Regions from separate parts of the Alteromonas sp. M12 genome, predicted to be linked through region 1. Evidence: predicted binding sites of a transcription regulator. Region 1 holds the regulator's gene; each other region holds the start of a gene.
The links. Region 1 encodes sigma-54, which starts transcription at its own class of promoters, with help from an activator protein. Its sites were predicted from a motif close to GTTGGCACGNNNNTNGNNT; they were not measured.
Positions count from the first base shown of each region.

Region 2: the regulator sigma-54 is predicted to act here: its motif matches at 2,101-2,119, upstream of VUI23_RS20060 (PEP-CTERM sorting domain-containing protein).
Region 3: the regulator sigma-54 is predicted to act here: its motif matches at 2,089-2,107, upstream of VUI23_RS19430 (flagellar basal body L-ring protein FlgH).
Region 4: the regulator sigma-54 is predicted to act here: its motif matches at 4,166-4,184, upstream of VUI23_RS11690 (kinase).

Region 1 covers NZ_CP144164.1:777,652-783,823, reverse strand. Annotated here, with positions in the region: gene VUI23_RS03305 (calcium/sodium antiporter) at 1-281, shown strand, start outside; gene VUI23_RS03300 (KpsF/GutQ family sugar-phosphate isomerase) at 298-1,266, shown strand; gene kdsC (3-deoxy-manno-octulosonate-8-phosphatase KdsC) at 1,266-1,820, shown strand; gene lptC (LPS export ABC transporter periplasmic protein LptC) at 1,817-2,377, shown strand; gene lptA (lipopolysaccharide transport periplasmic protein LptA) at 2,364-2,921, shown strand; gene lptB (LPS export ABC transporter ATP-binding protein) at 2,921-3,646, shown strand; gene VUI23_RS03275 (RNA polymerase factor sigma-54) at 3,708-5,186, shown strand; gene hpf (ribosome hibernation promoting factor) at 5,214-5,501, shown strand; gene ptsN (PTS IIA-like nitrogen regulatory protein PtsN) at 5,520-5,966, shown strand; gene rapZ (RNase adapter RapZ) at 5,963-6,172, shown strand, end outside.
Region 2 covers NZ_CP144164.1:4,675,792-4,681,963, reverse strand. Annotated here, with positions in the region: gene VUI23_RS20065 (hypothetical protein) at 1-19, shown strand, start outside; gene VUI23_RS20060 (PEP-CTERM sorting domain-containing protein) at 1,112-2,044, opposite strand; gene VUI23_RS20055 (ferric reductase-like transmembrane domain-containing protein) at 2,788-3,372, shown strand; gene VUI23_RS20050 (LysR substrate-binding domain-containing protein) at 3,428-4,312, opposite strand; gene VUI23_RS20045 (pirin family protein) at 4,476-5,153, shown strand; gene VUI23_RS20040 (NAD(P)H-dependent oxidoreductase) at 5,252-5,791, shown strand; gene VUI23_RS20035 (efflux RND transporter permease subunit) at 5,852-6,172, opposite strand, start outside.
Region 3 covers NZ_CP144164.1:4,520,658-4,526,829, forward strand. Annotated here, with positions in the region: gene VUI23_RS19425 (flagella assembly protein FlgT middle domain-containing protein) at 101-1,270, opposite strand; gene VUI23_RS19430 (flagellar basal body L-ring protein FlgH) at 1,290-2,033, opposite strand; gene VUI23_RS19435 (hypothetical protein) at 2,306-3,085, shown strand; gene glpK (glycerol kinase GlpK) at 3,219-4,703, opposite strand; gene leuC (3-isopropylmalate dehydratase large subunit) at 5,275-6,172, shown strand, end outside.
Region 4 covers NZ_CP144164.1:2,707,930-2,714,101, forward strand. Annotated here, with positions in the region: gene VUI23_RS11655 (TonB-dependent receptor) at 1-175, opposite strand, end outside; gene moaE (molybdopterin synthase catalytic subunit MoaE) at 445-921, opposite strand; gene moaD (molybdopterin converting factor subunit 1) at 921-1,166, opposite strand; gene moaC (cyclic pyranopterin monophosphate synthase MoaC) at 1,174-1,689, opposite strand; gene moaB (molybdenum cofactor biosynthesis protein B) at 1,691-2,230, opposite strand; gene VUI23_RS11680 (molybdenum cofactor guanylyltransferase) at 2,262-2,858, opposite strand; gene moaA (GTP 3',8-cyclase MoaA) at 2,861-3,829, opposite strand; molybdenum cofactor riboswitch at 3,819-3,991, opposite strand; gene VUI23_RS11690 (kinase) at 4,242-5,156, shown strand; gene VUI23_RS11695 (HAD-IIB family hydrolase) at 5,153-5,995, shown strand; gene VUI23_RS11700 (glycosyl transferase) at 5,988-6,172, shown strand, end outside.

The DNA of each region.
Region 1 (6,172 bases):
GTATAGCCGGAGTATTGAAAGGCGAAGACGATCTCGTATTAGGCAATATCATTGGTTCAAACATTTTCAATATTCTTGCCGTATTGGCTATGCCAGGACTTATATCCCCAGGAATAATAGACGAAAATGTCGCCAATCGAGATATGTACGCCATGTTATTCGTGACCGTCTTACTTATTTTATTTAGTTTTAATATCCGAGGCACAAGGCAAATAAACCGTTGGGAAGGTGTAGCCTTCGTCGTTTGTTATCTAGCCTATTGCGCATTCTTGTTTATTTAAATAAAGCGAATTAACTATGTCTTCAGATTATATCGCATCGGCACTTAAGGTATTAGAAATAGAGTCTAAAGCGATTCTACAGTTGCAAGAATATATTGATGAAAGTTTTGAAAGAAGTTGTCAAATCATTCAAAACTGTAAAGGAAAAGTGGTTGTTTGTGGCATGGGAAAATCAGGTCATATCGGCCATAAAATTGCCGCCACGCTAGCCAGCACTGGCACCCCCGCCTTTTTCATGCATCCTGGGGAAGCTAACCATGGTGATTTAGGGATGATAACCAACCAGGATGTATTGTTGGCTATTTCTAACTCTGGTGAAACGGCGGAGTTACTGAATTTAATCCCCGTGGTTAAACGAATGGAAGTCCCCATCATTTCAATGACAAACAGTACTACCAGCTCGTTAGGTAAACACTCTGATGAAGTACTGTGTATTAAGGTAGAACAAGAAGCCTGTTCGTTAGGGTTAGCACCAACCGCCAGTACGACTGCAACTTTGGCAATGGGTGATGCATTAGCTGTAGCATTATTAAACGCCAGTGGGTTTACCTCCGCCGATTTTGCGCTATCTCATCCAGGTGGAAGCTTAGGTCGTAGGCTGTTATTAACAATTGCAGATATCATGCATACAGGTGATGAGTTACCCTTAGTGAAATTAGATCAAACCGTGCGCAATGCTTTGTTCGAAATTTCTCGAAAAGGGCTAGGAATGACAGGAATAATAGACGAGACTGGCAAGTTGGTTGGGATTTTTACAGATGGTGACTTGCGCCGCATCCTTGATGATAGGATTGATATACACTCAACCCCAGTTTCTGAGGTAATGACAGCTAACAGCAAAACGGGTCGACCGGAAATGTTAGCAGTTGAAGGACTTAATTTGATGGAGAAATACAGTATCAATTCAATGTTTGCAGTAGATCATGAAAATAAGCCAGTTGGCGCATTAAATATGCATATGTTACTAAAAGCCGGAGTTGTTTAGTGTCAATTATTGAAACCCTTTATGGTCCAGTTAATAACCATTTCATTAATAAGCTTAGTAAAATTAAATTACTGGTGTGTGACGTAGATGGCATCTTCTCTGATGGCAGCATTTTTATGGGAAACAATGGTGAAGAACTTAAAGCGTTTCATACACTTGATGGCTATGGCGTAAAGTCAATGTTGGAAATTGGCATTGATGTGGCAATAGTCACTGGTCGCCAGTCCGCCATTGTGGAAAATAGAATGTCAGCCCTAGGCGTGTCTCTGATCATTCAAGGTGTCGAAGACAAAAAGACCGCAGTACATAAACTCAAAACGGGATTAAACCTAAAAAAAGAGAATATCGCTTCAATGGGTGATGATATGCCTGATGTAGGTATGTTTGAACAAAGCAGTGTGTCTATCAGTGTTCCTAATGGCCACCCATATGTGAAATCAGTGGCAGAATATGTCACTAAAACAACTGGTGGTGCTGGCGCAGTGAGAGAAATCTGTGATCTAATTTTGTTTGCCAACAACAAATTAAATCGTATTTACGGTAGTAGTGTATGAATCGTATCACCCTAAGCATTGGCATCTTGTTTGTGCTAGTCTTGATGGTATATGTGCCAGGGTGGATGGGTTCAGATCCAGAACAGACAGATTCTAGTAATGAAGATTCCTGGCAGCCTAATTATCAGGCGAGGAATATGCGCAGCACTCTTTACAATGAAAACGGCGAAGTGAATCATCAGGTATTCGCGCTTAAAATGGAACATTATCAAATCCTAGGCTTCACTTTATTCAGCCAACCTAAATACACCATCTATGTTTCCGATGAGCAAACGCCTTGGCATGTAGAAGCTGAGGAAGGCACGCTGTATGAGGATAATCGAATTCAATTAGAAACTGATGTAGAGATTAGAAGCCTCGATGAATCGGGATTTGTGCAAACAATCAGAACCCAGTTTTTAGAAATTAATTTAGTCGATAAAACAATGATGTCTGACGAACCGGTTGAGATAAACGGGAAAGATTTCACTGTTAAAAGTAACGGTTTTGTAGCAAATTTAACTACACAGGAATATGAACTTAAAAATCATGTGCAAACTCAATATGCGCCGCGTTAGCGCTTTATTTATTAGCTTAATGTTCAGCGCCGCTATTATTGCCGGTGAGAACGATTTTAGCTTGCCAATCAAAGTTGACTCAAAGTCGAATTTTTTTGATGGCAAAACCAAAACGTCGATATTTAGAAAAGACGTCAAAATCACCCAAGGTAGCCTTGAAATTTTGGCTGACGAAGTCGAGGTTATTGCGGGTTTAGGGGAAGGTAAAGAAGTTTTTATTGCCCGAGGTAAACCAGCAAAATACAGCCAAACCCTCGATGATGGCAGTAATATTAGTGCCGCGGCCAATGAAATTAAATATGAAGTATCGAATCGTACTCTGACACTCAATGGTGCAGCCGAATTAAATCAGGATAGTAGCCTTGTTAAAGGTGAATCGATTCAATTTAATATGGAATTAGAGCAATTGATAGCAGAAAGTGACGGCAACGCAGAAGGCGGGGTCACTGCCATTTTCCAACCCGAAAGCATTCGCAATCGGCAAACTGACGACACTAAAAAAACTGAAGAAGAGCAAGACAAGTTGCAGGATGAAAAACCTTAATGGCAACGTTAAAAGCGACCAATTTAGCGAAGTCTTATAAATCTCGGCAAGTGGTGCGAGATGTAAGCATTGAAGTTTCTACTGGACAGATTGTTGGCCTGTTAGGTCCCAATGGTGCAGGTAAAACGACCACCTTCTATATGATTGTTGGGTTAGTGCCACTCGATAAAGGCGAGATTTATATTGATCAGACCGAGTTAACCTTACAACCCATGCACATCCGTGCACGAAAAGGAATTGGTTATCTTCCTCAAGAATCATCTATATTTCGTAAGTTAACCGTTTACCAAAATATCATGGCAATTTTGCAAACCCGAAAAGAATTAAGTTCTGATCAGCGAGAAGAGCAAGCGGATGCATTATTGGATGAATTCAATATTAACCATATTCGTAACAGCCTTGGCATGAGTTTATCAGGCGGGGAGCGCAGAAGAGTCGAGATCGCTCGTGCATTAGCGGCCGCCCCTGAGTTTATTCTATTGGATGAACCCTTTGCTGGTGTTGACCCGATTTCAGTAAACGATATAAAAAAAATAATTCAACACCTACGCGATAGAGGTATTGGTGTATTAATAACTGATCATAATGTGCGTGAAACGCTAGACGTGTGTGAAAAAGCGTATATTGTGAGTCATGGTGAATTGATAGCTTCTGGAACCGCAGAAGAAGTTTTAAATAATCAACAAGTCAGAGATGTATACCTTGGCGAGCAATTCAAGCTATAGTAGAGGTATGTTGTTTTTAACCAAAGCTTTGTGGCTAAACAAGTAAGAATAAAAAAACTAAATGAAACCCTCGTTACAATTAAAATTCAGCCAGCAACTAACAATGACGCCTCAATTGCAACAGGCTATACGTCTATTGCAATTATCAACGCTGGATTTACAACAGGAAATACAGGAAGCGTTAGAATCGAATCCACTTTTAGAAGTAGAAGACGGTTCAGATATCCCTACTGGGGATTCCGCTTTAGCAGACAGTAATGACAAGTTCTCAGAGGAGACGGTATCCGCAAGTTCTGATTCCATGGATACAAACGAGGCATTAGAAAAAGCAGATATCCCAGACGAATTACCCATAGATAGCACATGGGACGAATATATCAGTGCCTCCTCAGCCCCCGCCTCAATAAGCGGTGGTAGTGGCGGCGATGACGACCAAATTTTCCAAGGTGAAACAACCGAAAATATTCAAGATCACCTATTGTGGCAGATGCGCTTAACGCCTTTTTCTGAAGTTGATACTGCCATAGCAATCGCAATTATCGACTCTATTGATGAGTCTGGTTACCTCACTATCAGCACCGAAGATGTTCTTGCTAGTCTCGACCATGAAGAGGTTGAACTTGATGAGGTGGAATGCGTTTTAAAACGTATTCAAATGTTCGACCCTATTGGTTCAGGCTCAAGAAATCCGCAAGAATGTTTAATGGTACAAATGAATCAATTTGCACCTGACACCCCTTGGTTAAATGAAGCTAAGTTATTAATCAGCGAATATGCTGACTTATTAGGCAGTAAAGATTACCGAACTTTAATGCGTAAAACTCGTCTAAAAGAAGACGAATTACGAGAAGCTATGCGGTTATTGCAAACACTCAATCCACGCCCTGGTAGTTCATTGTTAATCGGTGAATCTGAATACGTCATTCCAGATGTTTCAGTGATGAAGAAAAATGGTCGTTGGCAAGTTGAGCTAAATCCCGATAGTTTGCCTAAGCTGAATGTAAATCAGCAATATGCGGCAATGAGCCGGAACGCTAAAAACACCAGTGATAGTCAATTTATTCGGTCGCATATGCAAGAAGCCAAGTGGTTTATAAAAAGTCTAGAGAGTCGTAATGACACTTTACTCAAAGTCGCAAACTGCATTGTTCAGCAGCAGGTTGGTTTTTTTGAGCATGGACCTGAAATGATGAAACCAATGGTGTTAAATGATGTCGCAGAAATGGTAGATATGCATGAATCAACTATTTCCCGTGTTACCACACAGAAATATATGCATACGCCTAGAGGAATTTATGAACTTAAATACTTTTTCTCCAGCCATGTAGCAACTGATTCTGGAGGAGAGTGTTCCTCAACGGCAATTCGCGCATTAATTAAAAAACTCGTCGCAGCAGAGCTTCCTACCAAGCCTCTTAGCGACAGTAAGATTGCTGATCTACTGGCAGACCAAGGTATTCAGGTCGCCCGTAGGACAATAGCAAAATACCGGGAGTCTTTATCGATCCCACCGTCTAACCAACGCAAGAGCCTGCTGTAGGCTCAACAACAGAAGGAATACGCTAATATGCAAATTAACCTTACTGGCCATCATGTAGAAATTACAGATTCTTTGCGAGATTATGTAGACAATAAATTTACAAAGCTAGAAAGGCATTTTGATCATATCAACAATGTCCATGTCATTCTTAATGTCGAGAAGCTTAATCAAAAAGCTGAAGCGACAGTTCATCTTAGCGGAGGCGAAGTATTTGCAACCTCAGAGCACAACGATATGTACGCAGCAATTGACGGATTGATAGATAAGCTTGATCGACAGGTAATCAAGCACAAGGAAAAAATTAAGCGTCATTAACATATATTAGATTAATTAATGGAAATTAAAGACATCCTTTCCCCTGACTGCACAAGTTGTGCAGTCCAGGGGACAAGTAAAAAACGAATTCTTGAAACTATCAGCCTAATAGCGGCAGAAAAAATCGATGACATTGATCAGACAACGATTTTAAATAGTCTGGTTAGCCGCGAAAAGATGGGCAGCACAGGAATCGGGAATGGTATTGCATTGCCACACGGTAGACTGTCGGGTTTAAAGGATGTGGTCGCAGTGCTAATCACCAGTGATCCTTCTATCAACTTTGACGCTGTGGATAATTGTCCTGTGGACATATTTTTCGCAATTTTAGTACCTGAAGATAAAGCCGCCGGACACCTGCAAACCTTAGCAACCATCGCGACAAAATTAAGTGATAAGGAAATTCTGAAACGTATTCGTCGTGCAGAAGATAATGCTCAGTTATACGAGGCAATCGTTGCATGAAACTGATAATTATTAGTGGCCGCTCTGGTTCAGGAAAATCTATTGCACTAAGGTCTTTAGAAGACTTAGGTTACTATTGCGTCGACAATATTCCAGTTAACCTATTACCGACTCTAACCCATACGGTTATGGATGAATATGACCAAGTGGCCGTGAGTATCGATGTTAGAAACCTTCCCAAGGTACCTGGTGAATTAGTCGAAATT
Region 2 (6,172 bases), 1.1 Mb from region 1:
CGATAATGCCAACCTATAGGCTTTCTCCTATAGTAGAAGAAGATTTATATAAAATAATCGCTACGACAATTAGTTCATGGGTAATGAGCAAGCAAAGTCAGAGAGTCGCGAAGTCAATGTTATAGCACTGGGACATATGGATGTGATCCTGAGCCATTCACATACACATCTGGGCCATATACTTATACAGATGGGACATAGGGCAGGAGATTGTCGAATTGGGCGCACAGATTTTTGTGGATAGAGCCAATAAATTAGTGACTTTTTAAAATTCAGTTGGTTGGCTTTAGTCGTGAGTTGTTAGGAGTAAAAAGTCGAATATCACTTGTTTCCCATGCAACTAATTCAATCAAACAAATTGATAATCGCTATATGAGCAGCATTATGTAAGATCCCTTTATTTTTTAACAAAAACCCTGTGTTATTTTTGGTCAATTTTTGAAAGCTGATACCTAAAAGCCTCTAATTAGTGAAACATGGCCCCGTTATTCCTAGAAACCGCTCGTACCCATTTAACTGCTTATCAAGCTGGCTTAGATGCACTTTACTGATATTCATCATATTCACCTGAGCATAAGGAAAGACACGCTTTGATGTTGAGAGATGGATGGCTTTACCATAGTCAACCTGAAGCTTTTAACGATCCTTTTGATTGCAAGTATCACCTACGTGGCCAAATGCTCTTTTTGAAAATGATGAATTAGACGGTTTCCTTAGCGATATGCAATTGGTGACAGGTTTGAATTTCAATTTCATGCACAATGATGTGCTATCGAGAGCTACGGAAATTCTCAAGAATGATGTTGTTAAAGGGAAAATCAGGAATGCTCTAAACCACGAATACGTAAAGGTGAGAGTATGTTGTTTTACCTCTACCCATGATAATCAACTTTTCTGGTCTCATTATGCTGATTCACACAGAGGCTATTGCGTAAAGTTTGAAGTTTTAATTCAATGGCTTTATTGCTTAAACAGACGGTTTCAACATATCTGCCCCGCAGGTTTGTAGTTTTGATAGTTGAAGATGCGTGACTAGTAGGGTAAGCAGTATTGATAGAATGCAAAAAGGTCAGCAATGGCTGACCTTTGTTGTTAGTTAGATGTCGTTAAATTACTTTTTCAAACGACGACGGCCTGCGCCCATACCTACCAGACCTAAACCTAGCAATGCAATTGATACTGGCTCTGGAACGTCAACAGGATTGTCAACTGGGATGTCAACGTTATCTAAGCTATCACCCATGATGTAGTGATAGGTGAATGACTTTGATTCATCTGCCATCAAATCGCCTAAAGAAAAAGCTATACCAATGGTGTAATCGCCGTTGCCGTTATCCGCACCACTTAGGTAGAAGCTAGGATCTGTAGACCAACCGCTTGAGACACCAGTGTTATGTGCTACATCGGAATCAGAGTATAAACCAATGGTTAAACCTGTGCTTGTACCTTCAGCGTGAACCCAATCTTCGTTAGCATGACCGTTAATTGCGTCACCACGACCATTTTCGGTATGGTAAGAACTAAAGGTGTAAACATCTGGATCAGGATCAAGAACTCGTAAAAACTCAACGTCGGTTAGATCTTGAAGGGCAGTAATCGTTGTAGTCATAGAGATACGTTCAAAACTATCGTTGTAGTATGTGTCAGTTTCAACTGTGTAGAAGGTATCTAAAAATCCAGTCCAATTAACTGATTGATCATAACCACTTGTACCCGAAGTATCGGTCATAGAAGACGCAGTAATGCCAGAACCAGACGAGCCATATCCGTTTGAGTTATTGTTACCGTCGATTCCTGTTTCAGTTGAGCTAATGTAGAAACCTTCCATTGGCGTTCCTGGGGTCAGGTAGTCATCATTCGACCATGTAGCTGTTCCAGTTGCATCATGCAGGATGCCAGGAGAGGTTGAACCACCAGCACCTAAGGTACCGTTATCGCTTACTGCCGTTCGAACAAAATCACCTTCCATAATGATTGGTGAGGCGAAAGCGCTGGATGCAATACCAGAAGCGATCAAAGCAAGAGATATTTTAGACATTGACATTATTTCTATTCCTTTTTGAATTAATCCTAAAGTTTGCCCCTAAGGCCGAGCCGTTAAAGCAACTATTATGCCGAAACTCTAGATCCGCAAATTAAGCGACTTTACAGGGACTTAGCCGTCAATGAAGTTAGAATTTGTAAAGAATGTTGACAGTCATTTTCATCTTACTGAACAATATATAAACTACTGCAAACTGTAGACCGAATTATTGTCACACTTATTCACACCGCTAAGAATTCCGAAAGTCAGAAGCCATTATCAATTTGTAATTCTGAGTCATTAATTTGTACAGGAGGGGATAATACAAAGAGGCATTTTAGAGTGCGAAATTGGTTTAACGGAAAGTTGACCTTTACAAAATAAAGCTTAGTTATTATCGAATAGACCATTTAGGTTTTTGAGCTGCTCTTTTTGAAAGCGTAAAAGTATGTTTTCAAAACGAGACGATATTTACACTGCAATGCTCAAATTATACGAAACTTTATGTTGGAGATATTATTTTAAAAGCGAACGAAGCAATTCTGCCAATCAAGATAATTGATTTTTACTAGCTAAGGTCTAAGGTCAATAAAAGTAAGACTGATTGCTTGGGCTAGGGCGGTGTATTACTCTCTATCTTCCTATGCCAAACGCAGTCACAGTTTGGATCAGCAAAATTTTTAAGTCTAAATGATTTTAGGTCAGTGTTGTGAATGTTGGGCGCTAGGCAGAGATGCTTTTCGCCAGATAAGGAAAGACAACTTATGAAAAAGGTATGGCCACTGTGGCTGGGACTATTTGCTGGGGTAGCAGCTGTGGCTGCGGGCTTGTTAGTAGGAGCGAACCTGCAAGAGGGCTGGCAACTCGCTGCACGTTATACCGCGAGAGCGTCTTATCCTTTATTCCTGATTACCTTTATTGCTTCGTCACTCCCTCGACTACACAGGGCCCCTTGGACCATGGCTTTGCTTAGAGATCGTCGGTGGTGGGGGTTAGGTTTCGCTAGTTGCTTTTTCGTTCACCTTTTGGCGCTGCTGTATTATAACTGGTTGATAAACCAGTTTCCTCCTGTGGGACTTTTGGATCGCGGCGTATGGGCATACGCTGTCTTGCTTGCAATGGTGTTAACTTCAACCAATAGTGCACGTCGTCGTTTAGGACGTTGGTGGAATGTGCTGCATCGCGTGGGTATGTGGGGCTTCTTTTTTATCTTTGTATTTAGCCCATATTTTGATGCCCTACTGGCATTTAAAATACCTTCATTGAATCCATTGACCGATCCCTATGCTTATTTGGGGACTGCTGCGCTTGTAATCCGGATTTTAGCTTGGCGGCGCTCCCGAGTATAACGTCGACGTCGTGCATAGGCCTGTAGATTATTGTAGGTGATGTTCTAATTGAACATTATTTATGACAGTCTCGGAATTTATCGATGAACCACCTTATTGCCCTACCTTTGTTATTTATTCTCCAACCCATGAATACGGGCGTTACCGGTGCATCTTTAGCGATTGGTAGGGAAACTAACTCGCCCGCTTCCAGTTGCTTAATAATTCGGTGTGTGGGTAAAAAACCGATGCCCAGTCCTCTAATTTGAGCTGATATCTTTTGCTCTAACGAAGCTACGCGTAAAACGCTTTGTTTTTCAAATATCCTATGGGAAATTGCGGGGGATCTTATAGACGAATCTTTAATAATAATGGAATGAAATGGTTTGGTATCTTCTTCTGTTAAAGGTAGGTCGTATTCAAGTAAAGGGTGTTCTTTACTTACCACAAATTGCCAATCTACTACGCCAATTTCTTCAAAATTAATCCCTTGAGTGTTTATTCCAGGATAAGGTGCACCGATAACTAGGTCAGCTCTATTTTCGACAACGGCTTCCCAATTTCCGGCTAATACTTCTTCAGTGATATTAACTTCGACACCGGTTTTAAGCTTATAAAACTCTTCAATTAGGTTGTATAACTCATCAATATCATAAATCGTATCCACTGCTATATTGATGTGAGATTCCCAACCGCTGTCTACTTGCTTGGCTGTTTCTACAATACTTTGAGCAGCTTTCAGTAATTCTCGGCCTTGTTCGAGCAGCACCTTTCCTGCAGGTGTTAATATGGATCTTCGACCTTCTCGGCGATAGATTATGATCCCCAAGTCTTCTTCTAATTTTTGTACGGTATATGTAATTGTCGATGGCACGCGATATAAAGCTGCTGCTGCGGCGGCAAAGCTGCCTTTGCTATCTATTGCATCTAACACTTCACACGCCTCTAAAGATAATTTCACTCGTCCACCTATGAATCTTATTGTTCAGTAAATTCGAACATATTTGTCAATTTTACTTTATTTTTAATTGTTCATTACGGTTATAGAATAGCTTTACAGTTCGAAAAAACAAAACATTAAGTTGATTTGTATTATCAACTAGTTACAGACAGAGGAAATTAGAATGGAATTATTACATAGAGACGTATTACACCGAGGTGGGTTTGCAGGATTAAGAGAAACTCGTTTGGTTGTTGATAACAAAGTTGGCGGACAAAACGATACATGGAATGGACTGGGTAGCTTTGTTTATTTGGCTGATGCGCGCTTTTTACCTAAAGGTGAAACTCGCATGCATCCCCATAAGGAGCTTGATGTTATTACGGTCATGTTAGAAGGCCGAATAGAGCACCAAGGCTCTTTGCAAAACGGCAAGTCTATGCAAGCCAATCAAGTACAAGCTCAACGTGCTGGTGGAGAAGGTTTTGTTCACAATGAAGTCAATCCAGATAATTCTGAAAACAGAATGCTGCAAATATGGGCTTTACCTGAAACGAGCGGCGAACCAGCAAGTTACAAATTTTATGATCTTAAAAAAGATGAAATGACCCCTGTTTATGGTGGTGATAAATCGCAAAACGTCACACTGGATAGCCAGACTATTATTGAAATTGGTTTACTAAGTAAACATAAGAATGTCACCCATGAAGGGGCGTTCATGGCTTATGTCACCGGTGGTGAAGGGATCTTAAATGGGATTGAAGTAAAAGATGGCGATTTAATTCGTGATGAAAACTTAGATTTTACTGCGCTAAGTGATGAAGTGCATTTATCACTGATTTATTTAAATAAGGCTAATTAACAGCACTTAATCTAACGAAGATTAAATCTGCTTTGAGAACAGCCAAAAGTTACCTCTCATTTAACAATCAACCGAATACAATTTAGGACTTTGAAACCATGAAAAAAATACTTACCGTATCAGCAAGTAACAGTAAAAACTCAATTAACCGAACGTTATTAGAGTTGGCGTCGAGCAAAATCGAAGGGCATGAAGTTGCTATGCTGGATATTCGAGACTATCCAATGCCTTTTTTTAGTTTAGATCGAGAGCAAGGTGAAGGTTATCCAGAAACGGCTAAGCAAGTACGAGCGCTGTTCGCTGAATATGATGCTTTTATTATTTCTTCTCCAGAACATAACGGGTCAATACCTGCAGAGTTTAAAAATTTAATTGATTGGGTTTCCCGTTTAGGTGATTTACAAAATCCAATGTTTGCGACCAATAAGCCGGTATTGTTACTTAGCACTTCACCAGGACCTAGAGGTGGCGCAACTAACATTCAAACATTAGCGCAATTATTACCGTTTTGGGGAGCGGATGTTAAAGGTTCGTTTAGCCTAGGTAGCTTTTATGAGCACTATGTAGACGGAAAATTAAGTACTGAAAAAGACCAAGAGCTGACAAACACTGTAACGGCTTTTGTTAACGCCCTTTAAGTATTAACAAGGCGCTGGGTTAACACTCAGCGCACTATTCTTTGGCTAAAACAACAAAAGCTAATCTTCTTTATAGAAGATTAATAACAAGGCGGGTAATACCGTTAAGCTAATAAGCGTAGAGACCGTAATACCGCCTAACACAATGATTCCCACACCGCGATACAACTCAGAGCCTTCGCCAGGAATAAACACTAAGGGCGCTAATCCACAAAGGGTTGTCATAGTCGACATGATAATCGGCTTTAGTCTTGTTTCTAGTGCACCAATTACGGCCTGATAAGGTTTAAGCCCTGCAGATAAATTTCGACGACTCTGATCAACAATTAAAATAGGGTTATTGACCACAGTGCCTAATAAAATTAAGAAACCTAACATAGT
Region 3 (6,172 bases), 1.3 Mb from region 1:
GCGTATCTGTGTTCGTTAAGGGCAACTAGCCCAGTGGTAAGAATAGATATGCGTCTTTGAATATTACTCCGCCAACACTAAGTGACTTTATGCTTTGATCTTAGCGAGTTGGGCTGACCAGATCGAGTAAGTCGCCGTTTATCACTTGGGCAGGATCATCATTACTCAATTCAGCGGTCAAACTGTCTAATTGCACGACTTTATATACACCTTGGTTAACCGCAGTCAAAGCCGCATGACTCAATCCATTTGCGCTAACAGGTAAGCGTTTTTTATAGAGTAGGAATTTATCGCCTAACTTTAGTCCATTGTCTAAGCCCATATTGATGATCAATTTATGGTTATTTGTTCCTACAATTTGCGCAAAGCTCTGCTCACACTGAAGTTTATTAGCAACATCCGACACCGCGCCATTGACAGTGTTAAGTACTGTACGGCCATAGTCACTGCGCCAAAACAAACTGTTATTGGTATCTACATTGTAGTCATCACTGTACTCCCAATCCGCTTCACTATGGTAAGACTCTTGGAATATAATCGTATGCCGATAAACATCCAGTACATATACTTGAATCGTGAAATTGCGTCTTAAAGATACATCGTCTGAAAGCAATTCTTCTTTGACTTGTTCAAATAAACTGATATCGCGAATAAACCCAAACATGACAAACTGCCGTCCATATTCTTTGGACATATAAATGGCTTTGTTGGTTAATTCGTTAAGATGGATTTGGTCATAGGAGTTAACCCCAGTGAACGCCTTGTCAATCAGTCGTACCTTAGGACTGGTTTGTTCAGCACGCAATTGTTGCTCAATGCGTTTACTTATTTGCTTACCGATATCAAAAATACCACCATGGCTAGCTTGCTGGGGTTTTAAGACTTGAAACTGGGTAAGCAACACCGAGCGGTTGTATCCATCATGGGGACAATTGAACATAGGTGAGAATTCGACTCTGACGATAACATTAAATACATCTTCATTCACAGATTCACTAAGCACTTCTACTCGCTGAATTTGGCCTTGGGTGGTAATCACCGATTTACTGCTCACTAGTAGTCCATCTAACACCACATCTTCTGCAGAAACAAAACTGCCGTTTTTAAAAGATGCGTCTGCAACTGCATTTTTGATAGCTGTCACTCTTACGTCGCTAACGTCAGCACCGTCTAATTTGACCGTCGCCTCACCTTGTTGCCACACAGCAAAGGCCCTAGGACAGAGCAGCAAAAGCACCAACAAGGTTGTGCAATTCAACATTTTCATCATAGTTATATTCATTTTTCAGTTAATTGAAAATGCCAAATAATTTATTGATTACTGACTCTTCTTGATTGGAGTGCAATTCGCCTTTGCCACTGTACTCAATGCGTGAATTCCCCACTTTAGAGGAAATAATAGTATTTGAAGCATCAATATCGGCGGTTCGTATTTCACCGGAAAATCTGACGTATTCTTGCCCAGTGTTCAGCGTAATCCACTTCTCGCCGGCAACCACAAGATTATTATTGGGTAAGACTTCTTTTACATATACGGTAATATCACCTTTCAAAGAATTAGATTGATTGGCTTCTGATGATGTATCGAACTCATTTTCTTCATTGTGTTCTATATTTAAGTCTGTTTCATCAATCTGGATAGGTCCAGCAGTAACATTCACAGGTCCTAACTCAAATCGACTACTTTTATCCCTTTGAAAATCGATGGATTTTTTTGACGTAGTTGACTCACTTAGTCGAACTAAAATCATGTCACCCACTTGGTATTTGCGGTGCAACTGATACAGGCTAGCGTCATCGTCTAGTTGAAAAAGTGATCCTGTGGGGACTGCTATAGATTCGACCCCTTCCATGCGGATAGGTCTGTAACTGGGATCATTGGGCATGATCTCTTTGTCTTTTTGACTAATGGCTCTTTGACTAACTTTTGGATTGGTTGGCAGGTTTTCGACAACTTCTTCTTCTACGCTAGGTGTTTGTGAACATGAGCAAACAACAAAACAGAAAAAAGAGATAAAGTGATACTTTTTCATACTCAAATATAACCTCAATTGCTATCTAAAGATAACAACATATTTATGATTAGAATTGCCTCTCACATGCCAAATTCTGAGGTTATTTTACCGAAAAAATAAATCACTTTAGTACCTTTACTAAAACTTTACACTAGCGCTTTTAATGTAAATAGAATTTCAGCCAAGTTGTTTAAGTATATGATACTTGGCTAAATTTTTGGCACGATTTTAGCCTATCAGCATCTACAAAACTCCATCCAAAATGCGTAAATTAAGAGTAGTCATTACCCATGAATGTCATAGATACATTGCAAAATAACTTAGGTTTAGGCACCGCCGTTGAAACACCTTCTGCAAGTGAATCCTCAGCAAGCTCAGAAGGAATCAATCAGGTGTTTGGTGGTTTAATGTCACTGATGCAGCAAAACGACAGTGATAACTCCACTGAAGAAAACGCCAACATGGATTCAGCAATTGACAGCATTCAGAAAAGTCTTTTTTCAGCTATTGGGTTAGATCAATTTACTGAAGACTCTTTATCTCAACTGACGTCACTAGATTCAATTGCGAACCTACAAACCTCTTTATTGAGTAGTCTCAGTGCCAACCTTTTCAGTAGTGCGACTGCCGCTATTTCTGCCGAGCCGGAAGTAAGCACCACTGACTTAAGCGCGTTAAATTCTGACACTACCTTGTTGGGTTCAATTCAAGATATTTCAAATTATGTAATAGGTGAAGATGGCTTAGGCATGGATGATTTTTTTGATACTATTAACATTCTAAATCACATTCCTATTGTCTCTGATATTTACCAAAATACATACCATACCAGTGTGGATCCGGTATCTGAATTATTGGGTGGATTTGTTTATGGGGGGCCCATAGGGGTGGCGTTTGCCGCTGCCGATATGGCGATTGAATCATTCTCCGGCAAATCCATCTATAACAATGTAACAGACTACATGTTTGAAGATGCCGACAAGGAAACGATAGAATCAACGGTTTCTCAGGTGACCAATACAATTGAACAAGCGAATAAAGCGTATAGCTTTGTTTCTAGAAACTATTAGTAGGTAATAGGCCAAAAACACATGAAATTAAGTGGCAAAATCACGCCCACTTAAGGATAAAAAGCGATGAGCATGGGCAATTTATTGCCTGTCTAACAGCATTAAGATGGATCTGTGTGCAAGGGTTTAGCATTCAATCACAGCGAATTCGATTCACCGCTTGTTGCCATAAAGAATAAGCATGGTCCCTTTCTTGTTTAGAGAACCTTGGCGTAAATGTGTGTTCGCATCGCCACTGTGCACTCAGTTCATCTAAAGATTTGTAGATACCCGCTTGTAATCCGGCCAAATAGGCTGCTCCTAAAGCAGTGGTTTCAGTAATTTCAGGTCTATCCACCTCTGCTCCTAAGATGTCAGCTAAAAAACCCATCAACCAATCATTCTTAACCATTCCGCCGTCAACTCGAAGGTTGGTTGCACGGGCACCATCACTTTCCATGGCTTTTTGCAGATCTTTTGATTGATAACACACTGACTGTAAACCTGCTGCGACTATTTCATTAATACCTGTATCACGGGTTAAACCTAAAATAGCTCCGCGCGCATCAGGGTCCCAATAAGGCGCACCCAAGCCAGTAAACGCCGGCACCAAAAATACACTATTGTTCGGACTGGCCATCTTCGCCAGCGATTCAGTTTCAGACGCCTCTTTGATTAGTTGCAAGCCATCGCGCAACCACTGAATCGTAGCGCCAGCCATGAAGATACTGCCTTCTAAAGCGTAAGTTGTTTCACCGTTTAACCGATAAGCGACCGTTGTTAATAGTCGATTATGAGATTTAAGCGGTGTTAAACCGGTATTCAACACCATGAAACAACCAGTGCCATAGGTTGTTTTTGCCATGCCCTTTTTAAAACAAGTTTGTCCAAACAGCGCTGCCTGTTGATCCCCTGCAACTCCTTGAATAGGGATAGCTTTGCCCAGCAATGTAGGATTCGTTTTACCAAACTCGTCAGCGCTGTCTAATACTGTTGGCAAGATTGATTGCGGGATATCGAATGTTTTTAAAAGTTGTGGATCCCATTGTTGCTTATGAATATCGAACAACATAGTGCGAGAGGCATTGGTTGCGTCTGTGTAGTGGCAGCGTCCTTTGGTCAACCGCCAAATTAAGAATGTATCAACGGTGCCAAAAGCAAGTAAACCAGATTCAGCTTTTTCGCGCGCTCCTTCTACATTGTCCAATATCCATTTAATTTTAGTTGCGCAGAAGTAAGGGTCTAATAATAATCCCGTAGTGTCGGTGATATGCTCTACTAGCTGGGAATCTTCACTGAACTGCTTGCAGATTGAGGAAGTTCGCCGGTCTTGCCACACTATTGCAGGATACAGGGTTTTTCCGGTTTTTTTATCCCACACTATTGTCGTTTCTCGTTGATTGGTTATACCAATAGAAACGACTTGAGAAACGTCAATCTGTGCTTCAACAATAACGTCTTTACAGGTTTTCAGGACGCTTTGCCAAATTTCTTCAGGATCATGCTCTACCCATCCATCATCAGGATAGGATTGACTAAACTCCTGTTGGGCAATAAAGCAAGGTTTGCCATCCAATGAAAATAAAATCGTCCTTGAACTGGTAGTTCCCTGATCGATAGCCAGAATATAGTTTTGCACCGCGATTCTCCTTGGCAAAAATGGACATCGAAAAAGTACCCGATGAATGACAAACCTCTAATTTGTGCAGTCCATTAATTTTAGCGTTATAAAGTGCTTTAGCAACTTCATTGTATGCCATTTCAAAATTCAAATTGGTTGATTTGGCATACATGCCTGCACGCCAATGAAAGTAACTGCTACTCTACTCAGCTTAACGTGAATTAAATATATTATACGAAATGGACATAGCCAGATGGTACGCATTGCTACTTAAAGCGCTAAGTTTCAGGTAGACTCCATCCACAAAATTGTTTACATAACAACGGTTTCCGATAACTAGGGCGATCATCTACAGCTCCATTTGCCTATTTTCAGCCGTACTAATGAACACCAATTTAGCGCAATCTTGCCAAGTTACGGTGGTGTACTCAATCCAGATAAATCGATAAAAGAAGCAATTAAAAAGTCAGCGATTAACCATAGACATAGCTCAACGACCCGCTCTGCAAATTAAACAGGGTCTCTAGTCGAATGTCGCCAGTTTGCATAGTTCCTTAACCTCAGTACATTCTTTAACAGGTGATTAAAAGTGAGTAGTAAAACACTGTATGACAAAATTTGGGATAGCCACGTCGTTAAGCAAAATGAGGATGATACTTGCCTAATTTACATCGATCGCCATCTTGTTCAAGAAGTTAGCACGCCAGTTTCTTTTGCATCATTAAAGCAACGAGGTGCTAAATTACGCCAACCAGCAAAAGCATTGGCGATGGTAGATCACGTTTTACCAACCACAATACCTAGCAGCAACAACAGACAGCACATAGCAGATCCACAAGCAAAAGCGATGTTAATTGCGTTGGAAAATAACGTCGAAGATACAGGAATGCCCTACATTTCAGTAAACGATAAGCGTCAGGGGATTTTGCATATCGTGGGTCCTGAGCAAGGCTTTACATTGCCTGGCACTACTTTGGTATGCGGTGACTCTCATACCGCAACTCATGGTGCATTTGGTAGCCTAGCATTTGGAATAGGCGCAAGTGAATGTGAAAAAGTGTTCGCTACTCAATGCCTAAACCAAGTGAAAGCAAAGACCATGCGTATTACCTTCAGCGGTGAATTACCATTGCATGTTACCGCTAAGGATATGGCGCTTGCGACTATCGCTAAGTTAGGAGTTTCCGGTGGAACAGGTTATGCCATTGAATACGCTGGTGATGTGATCCGAAAAATGAGCATGGAAGCGCGCATGACGCTTTGCAATATGACAATCGAAGCCGGCGCACGTGTTGGTATGGTCGCACCTGATGAAGTGACTTTTAACTATTTGCAAAATCGTCCTATGGCCCCCAAAGGCGACTTGTGGGATCAAGCAGTTAACTATTGGCGCACCTTACCCAGTGATAGCGATGCAATATTCGACGCTGAAATTGAGATCGACATTGATAACCTTGAACCTTATGTCAGTTGGGGGACCAGCCCTG
Region 4 (6,172 bases), 1.9 Mb from region 1:
GGGTTCTTTTTTGGGCGGTAACAACAACGACTTCATATTCTTCTTCATTGTCAGTATCCGCTTGCGGTGTTTGTTGAGCGATACTGTTGGAAGACAAAGCTAATGCGATACTGGTAATCAGGCCTTTTTGACAAATGGAAAATTTGCTGGGTAAATCAGTAACTAGACTTTTCATTAGAGGTTCCTTTTACTCTTTTTTATAAAACAAATCATTTAATTAGATTAACTATTTTGTTCAGTTGTACCATGTTGATAGTATTTTCTTAACTTGGCAAGCTAAGTTGTTAATGAAATTAGAAAATTTGTTAATTTACACATGATTTGTTGCGGATAAAACGCGCCTATAAACGGCAATATAAATAGCCAATGAGGCTACAATTAACTCCAAATTAGCGGTTATTTAGGTCTAGGAAGAGTTTATGGGATAGTGAAAGTCGAAGCCTATCACTTGCTCCATTTTTGTACAGCAAGATCATCAGATTGTCTTTTTTCAATCCAATACTCAGCATCGTCCCTAAGTTCCTTTTTCCAAAAGGGCGCTTGGGTTTTTAAAAAATCCATTAAAAACTGGCAAGCCTCAAACGCCTCTTTTCTATGTTTAGCACTCACTCCGACAAACACAATCTGTTGATTGACATCTAACTGCCCAATTCGATGAATGATAGTGATTGCGCCTAATGACCACTTTTGGGTCGCTTGTAGAGCCAAATCTTCGAGTACTTTCTCCGTCATTCCGGGATAATGTTCGAGGAATAATCCCTTAACATTTGCACCTAAATTCATATCCCGAACTAAACCAGTGAAGGTAGCAATGGCACCATATTGAGTACCATGATTTTTCAGTCGTTGATATTCTTCAGCATGCTCAAAATCTTGCGGCTGTACGAGAATGTTAATTAACTGGCTTGCTTTAAACATCATTAGCCTCCAGTGACCGGAGGGAAAAACGCCACTTCGTCATCTGCTTGTAAAACAGTATCAAAGTCACTTATGGTCTGGTTAACCGCAACCAAAATATTACCGCTTGATAGATACTGTTGCCAAAGTTCGCCCTTAGAAGCCAAAACATCACGCAAAGCATGCACAGTATCGGGGGTTTCGCTTAACAATAATTCTGCAACACCCAGTTGTTCTCTCAGTTGACCAAAAAACAGTATTTTCATCAAACCCTCTTTAACACGATTGAGATTCGCTGCGGTGCCAATTGCCTGTCTTTCCACCACTTTTTTGCTCAACTTTAATATCGCCAATCAACATATGCGGATCAACCGCTTTGCACATATCAAAAAGCGTCAATGCAGCGACAGAAACAGCCGTCAGCGCTTCCATTTCAACGCCAGTTTGCCCCGCCAGTTTGCAGGTAGCCAAAATATTTACGCGATTTGTTGTTGTATCAACATTAAAATCCACTTGTACTTTAGATAGCATTAATGGGTGGCACAGCGGAATTAGATCAGCGCATTTTTTCGCGGCTTGTATACCTGCAATGCGAGCCACCGCAAAAACATCACCTTTAGCGTGTTGTCCATTTGCGATCATAGTTAATGTATCAGCCTGCATTTGCACAAATCCAGACGCTCTGGCCGTTCTTTGAGTGACGGCCTTGTCGGTTACATCCACCATATTTGCCCGACCTTTGTGATCGATATGGCTTAGGCTTTTTCCACTTTCTGTTGACTGATTACTCACCTTATCCCCTACTTTCGCATTGCTCAATATTGAGGTTTTTTAGGTGAACCACAAAATTACAAGGTTTATGACGACTATCTAATTGTTCCAGTAATATATCTTGCCAGCCGGTTTTACATGCACCAGTTGAACCTGGTAAACAAAATATAGCAGTGCCGTTTGCCATTCCTGCCAGCGCTCTGGATTGCACAGTAGAAGTACTAATTTGTTGATAAGAAATATGTCGAAATAGCTCGCCGAACCCTTCGATTTGCTTATCAAATAGTACTTCTAATGCTTCTGGAGTCATATCCCTTGGTGTAAAGCCTGTGCCGCCAGTGGTGATCACTACCTGAACATTTTCCGCTAAGATCCAATTAGAAACGATACTACGCAGTTGATATTTATCATCTTTACAAATTCGCTTCTCCACCACTTGATGCCCAGCACTGCTTGCCGCCTCAACTAGGTAACGTCCCGATGTGTCAGTTTCCTCATCTCGGGTATCCGACACAGTTAACACAGCGATATTCAGTGCTATAAACTTATTGGTAGCAGGCATTTGTCCTCCATAAAACTGTTCTAAACCCCATCTAGCATGGAAACATTTGTTTCACTTGTTGCATTTGTTCGGGCGTATTTACATTATAAAAAGCATGTTGTGAAATTTGGTCTTCAGACAATTCAATTTCAGTTGCGGCGAGTTTTTTCAGCAACGAAAATATAGATCGATCATTGGATTGAATTTGCCCATTGAGTGTTTGCTTAAAATTATCATCTAAGATGATAAAAAACGGCATAGGATGAGATTGGAAATAACAAGCTGAATGCTGTTCTCGCCCCTGTAAAGCAAGTTGCTTTAGACTATCTGCTGGGAATACCGGCATATCAATGGGAACAACTAATAAGCTGTCGACATTGGCTAATCGATGTTCAGGAAGATTTAACACCGCATCCAGTGCAGCTAAAGGCCCCTTATCAATCAATCTGTCGGTAAGCGCACCTTTTAAGGTGTTAGAACTAATCACCTGATTTTTGATCCCGATGGATTCAAAACGATTGATGGCAAGTTGTAAAAAAGACACGCCAGCCAGATTCAATGTGGACTTATCAACCCCCATTCGACTAGACCGCCCTCCGGCTAAAATCAGTCCCAAGGTTTTGCTTAAGCAGTCTGGTTCAGCCAACATCTTTAACCGCCTAACATTGCCAAGTGTTTAGTGGCACCCGTGAAACCTTGATCTAACCAATGCGTTGCATCTTTATCACCTAACAATTTTTGCAATTGTCGCTGTAATTGCTGTGTATCTTGTTGTTGTAAATATTCTCGAATATCCAAACCTTTATCAGCAAAAAGACATAGGTGTAACTTACCAGTTGCACTTATTCTAAGTCGATTACAGGTCGCGCAAAAGTCTTTACTGTAAGGCATGATAAGGCCAATTTTACCCTGATAATCAGGGTGCCAAAATTCTTGAGCGGGCCCGGCGGTGTTATTTTGGATCACTGGGCTCCAACCGTTTTCAGTTAGATACTGCTGAATTGGCTCACCAGACAAATGATTTAATTTGAAAAAATCTTTGTTTTCACCCGTCTCCATCAATTCAATAAGTCTAAAGGTAATAGGTGTATGTTTTAACCAGTTTAAAAATACACTGAGTTCGTTACCGTTATATTGGCGCATTAGCACGCCATTTACTTTGACTTTTAAGCCACGTTCAATACCACGACTGATACCTGCCAAAATCGTTTCGAGTTTATCGTGTCCGGTGATACTTTCGAACATGCGAGGATCAAGGCTATCTATGCTGACATTCAGCGAATTCAGACCCGCATCTACCCAAGAGTCGATTTGCTGTTCTAAACGATAACCATTGGTGGTAATTGCAACCTGTTCAATACCAGGTGTTGAGGCGGCAATTTGTATAATCTCAGGGAGATCTTTGCGTAATGAGGGCTCACCTCCGGTTATCCTAATTTTCTTAGTTCCTAGCTCTGCAAAACCAGCACATATTTGGCGAATTTCAGACAAACTTAAAAAATTACGATCGGAGTCGCATTGGTAACCATCAGGAAGGCAATAGTCGCAACTGAAGTTACAAACATCTGTGACGGACAGCCGCAAGTAATGGAAGCGACGTCCATATTTATCTTTTAACACGTTAAACACCTTTCCAAAGTCACGAACAACCAAATTGTTGAACATGTAGCGGGAGGCAAACTAGTTTCCCAATTTACCCTGGCAACCCATTATAGTTGCGGCCAAAACTACCTATATTGTATTTCAATACTTAGTAATAGAGGCTCGGAGTTTCATTTTTACTATCACTTACTATATTAAGATCTTACTGAGCGTTAGTATAGCATTGTTGATAATGGCATTTAACCTCACTATTGAGGTGCAACGCAAATTGTTTATTGTTGATGAAGATAATCGAGCTTATTTGAAATCAATGAATCTTATTTTGCACAATTGTATAAATAAAATTAGCACCATATTGGCACGTTTGTTGTAAGTTCTATTTGATGATAATGAAAATTCCAATTAATTATTTACTCTATAAAGGCTAATTTTGAAGGTAACCCCAGAATCTAAAAGGCTACTTGAAGCCTTTATCGAAAAACACCAACTCGATGCGAACTTTGGCGACGTTGCGCTAACATGGTTCATCCCTTTAGCTGAAAAACTAAAAATGCACCATGACGGTGCAGAAGGGCCGATTTTTGTTGGTATTAATGGTTGCCAAGGTTCTGGTAAATCCACCCTAACAGAACTGGTACTCACCTATTTAGTAGAAATAAAACAACTGCGCGTGATAAACCTTTCACTCGATGACTTTTATTTTTCAAAAGATTATCGACAACAGTTAGCGCAAAATATACATCCTTTATTAGCGACCCGTGGCGTACCAGGGACCCACGATACAGCGTTATTAAAACAAGTATTGCTCAGTTTAAAGGAACGCAAAACTGGGTTTGCCATTCCACGGTTTAATAAAGCAACAGACGACCCTTTCCCAACGGAAGATTGGCCTATCATCGAAGAGCCTGTGGATATTATATTGATGGAAGGTTGGTGCTGGGGAGTCACTGCGCAAACCAACGAGCAGCTGTCAGTTCCGGTAAACACCTTAGAGTCTGAAGAAGACAGCAATAGCGTTTGGCGCACTTTTGTTAATCAACAACTGCAAACTGAATATCAAAACTTATATCAATTAATGGATTTTTGGGTAATGTTAAAAGCACCTTCTTTTGAATGTGTATTTGATTGGCGCTTGCAGCAAGAACAAAAACTTATCCAAAAATTGGCAACTGCTTCGAATTCTGAAGCTAACAGTGGGATTATGTCAGCAAACGAAATTAAACGATTTATTCAGCACTATCAAAGACTAACGGATCAGAGTTTGGCTACTCTTAGTGAAACCTGTGATGTCGTATTTGAATTAGATAAACATCGAAAAATTATCAACGTAAAGGGGATAAAATGAGCGACCAGTTTGTCATTTTTACCGATATGGATGGCACATTACTGGATCATCATTCTTACAGCCACGAAGCCGCAAAAAAGATGCTCGCTTTTTTGAAAAAAAATAATATTCCAGTTATTCCGAATACCAGTAAAACCTATGATGAAATGCAGGAATTGACCGAGCAATTAGACTTACAAGGTCCGTTCATTGTGGAAAATGGCGCGGCAATCCATATCCCACATGGTTTCTTCAAGAAAAAACCCGCACATACCCAATGGGTTGGTAAAAATTGGGTTCGCAATTTCACCTCCAAGAAAAGTTATTGGTTAAGTTTACTAAAGAAAATTGAAAGTGATTTTGCCGGTCAATTTACCCACTTTTCAAAAATGACACTTTCCGAGATATGTGATGCTACTGGATTAGAACCGGAACAAGCAAAACGGGCTGCAAATAGGTTATACGGTGAACCAGTATTATGGCTTGGAAGCGAACAACAAAAGAAAGAATTTATCAAGTGCGTCACACAATTGGGGGCTAAAACCCTGATAGGCGGACGCTTTATTCATATTTCAGGAGAAACAGATAAAGGTGCAGCGTTAAATTGGTTTGTCGGTGAATTACAACGCCAATATCCAGAGATAAACTGGGTTTCAATTGCATTAGGAGACGGTCAAAATGATGCTGCTATGCTTGATGCTGCAGACATTGCAGTGCGCATCAAGTCTCCCGTTAACGACTACCCGCAATTACAACGTACAGAAAATGTGTTTGATAGCCAACTCGAAGGACCTGAGGGTTGGACTGAATGTCTTCAAAAAATATTAAATTTAACGTTAAAGGAGCCAGAAAATGGCTGATTTTTACCAAAACGGAATAACCACAACATTACACCAACTTTCAAAACGTCCCATTGATGAAATGGAATCTGAATTGTTGGCCTTTTCTAAAAAACGTCCTTTAGGGCTGCTATTGCCAAGTTTGTTTTCTGAACTTGAGGGCGAAGCAATGCCTGAAATCATCAATCATATTTGCAA